Regions from separate parts of the Virgibacillus dakarensis genome, predicted to be linked through region 2. Evidence: predicted binding sites of a transcription regulator. Region 2 holds the regulator's gene; the other holds the start of a gene.

Evidence for each region. Region 2 encodes Rex, which represses fermentation and respiration genes when NADH is low (regulators of the CRP and FNR family bind a similar motif). Its sites were predicted from a motif close to TTGTGAAATATTTCACAA; they were not measured.
Region 1: a site for Rex is predicted at 1,886-1,903, ahead of CZ382_RS06625 (cytochrome c oxidase subunit 2A). Genes of this name have one in related genera too.

The regions. Positions count from the first base shown of each region.
Region 1 is NZ_LT732553.1:1,323,030-1,326,778, reverse strand. It holds gene CZ382_RS06635 (b(o/a)3-type cytochrome-c oxidase subunit 1) at 1-1,134, opposite strand, end outside; gene CZ382_RS06630 (cupredoxin domain-containing protein) at 1,134-1,637, opposite strand; gene CZ382_RS06625 (cytochrome c oxidase subunit 2A) at 1,671-1,817, opposite strand; gene CZ382_RS06620 (type III polyketide synthase) at 2,027-3,115, shown strand; gene CZ382_RS06615 (isoprenylcysteine carboxyl methyltransferase family protein) at 3,112-3,621, shown strand; gene CZ382_RS06610 (cold-shock protein) at 3,691-3,749, opposite strand, start outside.
Region 2 is NZ_LT732554.1:2,541,535-2,545,283, forward strand. It holds gene CZ382_RS21690 (ABC-F family ATP-binding cassette domain-containing protein) at 1-1,448, opposite strand, end outside; gene moaC (cyclic pyranopterin monophosphate synthase MoaC) at 1,590-2,084, shown strand; gene CZ382_RS21700 (redox-sensing transcriptional repressor Rex) at 2,087-2,716, shown strand; gene CZ382_RS21705 (DUF2268 domain-containing protein) at 2,905-3,729, shown strand.

The sequences.
Region 1 (3,749 bases), on a different contig from region 2:
TACCGTTAAGTGAAAATGCCCGGTAACCCAGATAGTGTTGTGGACAACAGCGTTTAGCTGGTGGGACGCATTAATGATCCCGCCTGTTCCTGCCGGGATAAAGGCCAGCATACCGATCATCGGTGCGAAAAAGCGTACATCCTTCCATGGCAAATGTTTAAACCAGCCAAACAAGCCGCCAAACCCTTTTTTTCTTCCGGTTATTTCAAATGTGGCAAACAACGAAAACGCCGTTAATAATGATGGGATGATGACCATAAATGTTAATACAACTTGAATGAATTTCCATGTTGGATCAATTCCCGGTTCTGTTAGCTGATGGTGAAATCCAACCGGAATCGAGAACATGATAAATAAAACAAACGCTAAACGGGCAAGTGAATCACTGAATATTTTACCACCGATAATTTTTGGGATAATCGCATACCATGCCATGTATGCCGGCAGCAGCCAAAAATAGACTAATGGATGGCCAAAATACCAGAATAAAGTCCGGCTGACTAGTACGTTAATTGTCTCTGCATAGCCTAATGACCATGGAATGAATTGGACAAGTACGGTAGCAGCAACACCAAGCGTTGCGATTAACCATAATATCATGTTTGCTACAACCATAAATGCTAATAGTGGTGATTTTACCCCTTTATGCACTTTTTTCCATCGATACAACTGATGAAAATTAACAAAGCAGGCGACCCAGCTGCCGATAATGACCAGCGCCAAACCAATGTAAAAAACGGGATGTGCCTTAAGTGGGGCATAAAAGGTATAAAGTACATTCGCTTTTCCTAATAAAATAGTTGTTGCAGTCATAATTGTCCCGACAAGCATCACCCAAAAGCCGAGCCAGGCAATTTTCCGTTCCTTTACGGTCATTCCAACTGTTTTACCCATTAATGCATATTGAAACCCAATAATAAAGTACGTTGTCAGGACTAAACCGAGAATAACCCCGTGAACGGTTAATATCTGATAATAATCGATTCCCCACGGAAGGGTCAAGGTGCCGGATCTGACCAGCGTTTGCAGAAGTCCCATCAAACCACCGATTAATAAAGAAATAAATGCTACAGCAATAAAAGCCAGCGAAAGTTTTTTATTCGCTTTCGTTAATTGTAATGTTTCACTTAACATTATTCTGTCACCTCCACAATCGCTCCCATAAGATGGTGCCCTGTCCCACAATACTCATTGCATAATAAGGTGTATTCTCCGGGCTCCTCCAAGATCGTTTCATAGCTGCTTATATAACCAGGTTCGACCATCATATTGACATTTGTTCCAGCTAATGAGAAACCGTGAACAACATCTTTTGAGGTTACTTGAAATAAAACAGTAGAACCTTTGGGGATACTTAACTTCTTAACCAGTGACCCATCATCATTTTTTCCCAAATCATAATTAAACGCGGAAGCAGCAACATTCACAATGTATTGCTTATCATCAACCTTTGTCAGTCCGAGGTTATCCGGCTGGAAGGCTTCATTTGCTTCGATGTTTTCGGGATCAATCGTCATCATATGGCTTTGCGGATGTGTTCCTTTATAAAAAGCACCGACTCCAATTACGACTAAAAAGACAATTAATGAACCAATTCCAAATAATAACCAGATCTTTTCATATTTGTGTAAATGCATAATTGATACTCCTTTCAAATGTGTGTTCAAAACTTATCTGGACATAAATAATGCATACACACCTGCCCAACTAACAATAATAAACACACCTAGCAACATGACAGATATAAAGGTACCTTTTAACTCTGGATTTTTCTTTTGTGTACTCGATTCATCTGTTTTCTTTGGCAAACCGGCCATCTCATTCCCTCCTTTTCAGCAATAATAGCTGTCTTTTGTTTTCATTCTACTTAATCTGAATAGGTAAACTGTGACAAACCTCACAAATAAACCAAAAGTCACAATTTTGACATCCTTTGCTAGAAAAAAATTCAATTCCTTATGGTCATGGAGCGGATTTGTCATAAATATCATCAAATAACACAGACTATCTTTAAAAAGGTGATTATATGACATACATTTGTTCAGCAGGTGTCGGTATTCCCAACTACGAAATCACCCAACAGGAGATAAAGGGACTGGTAGGTGAGTTATTCCCATACACAGAAAAACAGTTAGTAAGACTACTGCCGGTTTTTGATCATGCTGCAATAACGAAACGGCAATTTGCGGTAGCGAAAGATTGGTTTAAAGAAAGCCATACATTTCAGGAAAAAAATAATTTATATCAAATGTATGCCTGTCAATATGCACTTGAGGCCATTGATCATTGTCTTCTAAATCAGCAATTTTTGAACAAAGCTGTTTCATATGAAGCAATCGACATGATAATCTTTGTTTCAAGCACCGGTATTGCTACACCATCACTTGATGCGCACTTGTTCAATAAACGCCCGTTTCGGGAAGATGTGAGGCGAATGCCATTGTGGGGTCTTGGTTGTGCGGGGGGAGCAATCGGGTTATCCCGGGCATATGATTTTCTCGAGGGACACCCTGACAAAACAGTACTGGTTGTATGCGCAGAATTATGCAGTTTAACATTTCAAAAAGATGATCATAAAAAGAGCAATCTGGTTGGCAGTGCATTATTTGGTGATGGAATCGGTGCTGTATTGATGTGTGGCAATCATTCTTCCTATCGTTTTTACCGAACAAAAGTCTTACCTAAAATAAAACGTACAAGTTCGTTTACAAAGAAAAACAGTCTCCCTGTGATGGGCTGGGATATTACCAACAATGGGCTGGAAGTTGTCTTTTCCAAAAGTATCCCCAATCTTGTCCGGACACTTTGGAAAGACCATATCAATACATTTTTGCAAAACGTTAATTTAACAGAAAAATCGATTCACTCGTTTATCGTTCATCCAGGTGGAAAGAAAGTGTTACAGGCGATGGAGGGGACATTACATATTACTGCGGAAAAACTGGAGCATTCGTATCAAGTGTTACGAAACCACGGAAATATGTCCTCGGCCACGGTGATTTATGTGTTACTTGAATGGATGAAAGAAACGGTCAAGGAAAAAGAGCAGAGTATAGTATCTGCATTGGGACCGGGGTTTAGTTCAGAACTATTATTATTGGAGTGGAACAAATGACGACATGGATGGGCTTATTAATTGGTGTAATAATCTGTCAGCGGTTGGCAGAGCTGTTTATCGCAAAAAGTAATGAGAAATGGATGAAGGCGCGAGGGGGAATTGAGAAAGGAAAAAAACATTACAAATGGTTCATTATGCTCCACGTGTTGTTTTTTCTTGCTGTTATTTTTGAGGCCTCAGCAAATGATACTGCAGAGCGGCAATTAAATTACTTTTTGTTCACGATCTTTATCGCTGCCCAGCTAGGCAGGTTTTGGTGCATCCATACGTTAGGCAGGTTTTGGAATACAAAAATAATTGTACTGCCTGGTGTATCACTTATTAAGAAGGGGCCTTATAAATATATGAAGCATTCAAATTACTTGATTGTGTTAGTGGAACTGTTTGTCATTCCGCTTTTAGTCGGTGCTTATTTTACCGCAATCCTGTTCCCGCTCCTGCACCTTGGGCTGTTAAAATTACGGATACCAAACGAAGAGAGGGCATTGACAAAAGCGACGTGAGAATACAACCTTAATAAAACGCAAAAGGCGGTAATCCAGTGTGATTACCGCTTTAGTATATTCGTTAAATTATTTTTTTACTACATTAGCTGCTTGCGGGCCACGTTCACCTTCAACAATTTCAAACG
Region 2 (3,749 bases):
CTATCTATGTCCAAATGGTTTGTCGGTTCATCCAGTACGAGTAAATTCGCTTGTTGCATCATTAGTTTAGCCAAAGACAGCCGTGCCTTTTCTCCACCACTTAATGTGTGAACCTGTTTCAACACATCGTCACCGGAAAATAAAAAGTTACCTAAAACGGTACGAATATCCTTTTCATTTACTGTCGGATACTCATCCCATAATTCCTGCAAAATTGTTTTCGATGGTGTTAGATTCATTTGTTCCTGATCGTAATAGCCAATCTCGACATTTGTGCCAATTTGGATCGTGCCGCGGGTTGGTTTTAATGTTCCAAGGATCGTTTTTAACAAAGTTGTTTTGCCAACACCATTTGGGCCAACAAGGGCAATACGTTCTCCTATATTTACATGAAGTGTCACATGTGAAAACAAATCCTCGTTACTATCCGCATAATGAAAGGCTAAATCATCAATTTTCAATACATCATTTCCGCTTCGTCGTTTGGTTTTAAACGAAAAGGATGCAGATGATTCCTCGCCAGCCGGTTTATCGAGTTTATCCATTTTTTCTAGCTGTTTTCGTCTTGACTGGGCACGCTTTGTTGTAGATGCGCGAACGATGTTTTTTTGAATAAATTCTTCCATTCGTTTCATCTCTACCTGCTGTTTTTCAAACTCTTTCATTTCCTGTTCAAAATTTAGTGCCTTTTGTTCAAGAAATTTACTGTATGTGCCGTAATACTTTTTCGTTCTGTGATAGGAAATCTCGTACACAATCGTAACGGTTTTGTCCAAAAAATACCGGTCATGGGAAACGATTGTAACGGCACCTGGATAATTTACTAAGTAATTTTCCAACCATGAAAGTGTCTCGATATCCAGGTGGTTCGTCGGTTCGTCCAAGATTAGCAAGTCGGGCTTTTTCAATAATAGTTTTCCCAAGGCCAGGCGAGTTTTCTGACCGCCACTTAGTTCATTAATCGGTGTACCGTAATCATAATCCTGAAAATGGAGTCCTGTCAGGACGCCCTTGATATCAGCTTCATAACGATACCCGCCACCAGCTTCAAATGCTTGCTGTTTCTTATCATAATCGTGCAGGAGCTGTTCATAGTTGGCTTTTGTTAAGGAAGCAGCTTGCTCCATTTCCGTTTCCAACAAACGCAAATCTTTTTCCTGATCAAGCAAGTGCTGAAAGACAGCAAGCATTTCTTCCCAAATGGTTTTATCTGATTTAAGGCCAGTGTGCTGGGACAAATAGCCAATGGAAAGATCCTTTGGTTTATGCATGTCACCTTCATCATAGCTAAGCTCCCCAGCCATTATTTTGAGCAGGGTCGATTTACCAGCACCGTTTCGGCCGACAATAGCAATCCGGTCTTTTTCTTTTATTTCCAGTTTTATATTCGATAGTATTTGTTCCGCACCAAAGGATTTGGAGATCCCGTTTAATTGCATGATAATCATTTCGTTCACCTCATCCACATAAGTGTATCGCATTCTTAATTGGGCTCGCAATATAATTTGTGAATAAAATCACGACTTATTGGATTTTTTCTGATAAACTAAGAGATATACGGAACGTAAAAGTGAAATGGAGATGAGCATATGGCAAATTTCACACACTTTAATGAAGAGGGACGGGCTCGGATGGTTGATATTAGTGAAAAAAAGGAAACAGATCGAACCGCCCTTGCAACATCCAGTATTAAAGTCTCAGAAGAAATTTACCAAAAAATTAGTAGTAATCAAATAAAAAAAGGTGACGTGCTTGCAGTTGCACAGGTTGCCGGGATTATGGCTGCCAAGAAAACTTCTGAATGGATTCCAATGTGCCATCCATTACAATTAAAAGGAATAGATATTTCGTTTGACTGGCAGGTTTCGGCTGATACGTATGTATTACATATAGAGGTATTTGTTAAGACAAAAGGCAGTACAGGTGTTGAAATGGAAGCATTAACGGCAGCTTCAGCGACTGCACTTACAATCTATGACATGTGTAAGGCAATTGATAAAGGAATGGTAATCGGGGAAACCTATCTACTGGAGAAAAAGGGCGGAAAATCAGGTGATTACTATCGGAAAGGGAAGGAGGAGTAATCGTGGATCAGAATAAAATTCCACAAGCTACCGCAAAAAGACTGCCGCTATATTATCGATTTTTAAATAATTTGCATTATCAGGGGAAAAGGCGAGTCTCATCCAAAGAATTGAGTGAGGCTGTTAAGGTGGACTCGGCAACGATAAGGCGCGATTTCAGCTATTTTGGGGCATTGGGGAAAAAGGGCTATGGTTACAACGTCGAATATTTACTTGGTTTTTTCCGGAAAACATTGGATCAGGATGAAGTGACCAAGGTTGCGCTGATCGGTGTTGGAAATCTTGGTACTGCATTTTTACATTATAATTTTATGAAAAACAATAATACAAAAATAGTAATGGCGTTTGATACGAATGCGGATAAGATAGGGACAGAAATTGGCGGTGTTCCAATTTACCATATTGATGAGTTGGAGGAAAAAATAGCTGGCGTTCAAGTTGCGATCTTAACGGTACCGGCAACTGAAGCAGACGGGATCACCGAAAGGCTTGTCGATCAAGGTATTGCAGGTATCCTTAATTTTACGCCGGCACGGATATCCGTTCCAGACAATATTCGCGTTCATCATATTGATTTAGCTGTAGAATTACAGGCGCTGGTTTACTTCTTAAAACATTATCCATTAGATTAGGTTTTAGTTTGGGAAGGATGCAAATATAAGCGTTTAAAGGTTTTCTGTTAAGCAGGAAGCCTTTTTTACGTTTTAAAAAATTATACGGCATAGTTCTCAAATAGAAGTTTTACTATTTCCTCAACAAATTGCTTCCGCTAACATACTGTATAGTGATCGTTATTTATTCGGGAAAAGGATTGAAGTAAATGGCAGTTGTGGAAACGGATAAATGGCTGAAGGATTATATCAAGAAGAAGGGGAAATTACGGGTGGAGCAGCGACGGCAGCAAAAGGAGCAAATATGCGAGAAGTTAATCCCTTATTTTCAGGATGCTTCTTCCGCTGATATCCATCAACATTTGCTTTACCACGGTCTTTTTTTACCGGGCTCACAGGATAAGGAATTAATTGAATCTTTAATCCATAGCAATTGCTGGAATATCATAGAAGAGGGGTTTGCCAAATTAAAAAAGGAATGGGATGGGCCGGATGTTCCCGTTTTTATATTCCCTTCTGATTTGCAAAACAAAAAATTGCAGGCTGACTTTAATGGGTTGTCCGGCTTGTCCTATCAAGACAAGGTTTTCCTGTTTGCTGCCGGGAACAATACGAAAGAAGAACTGCAAAAACTTCTCACCCACGAATATAATCATGTATGCCGACTTCATTATCTTGATAAACGGGAAGACAAGATTGAACTGCTGGATTCCATTGTTCTGGAAGGTTTAGCGGAAATGGCAGTGCAGGAACGCCTAGGTAAGGATCACTTAGCTAAATGGGCATCCATATATGACGCTAATACTGCACAGAAATATTTTAAAAGATGGTTAAAACCAAATTTAACATTGCCGAAAAAAGACCGGCGGCACCATGACCTATTGTATGGAGAAGGTTTTATTCCCAGATGGGCTGGATACAATGTCGGATTTCATATCGTGTCATCGTATATGAAAAATAAACAAAAACGGATAAAAGGAACATTACATGTCCCTGCAGAAACTATTTATGCGGATTCGGATTTTTCAAGCTAAGCAAAAAGCCTGCTTAGGCA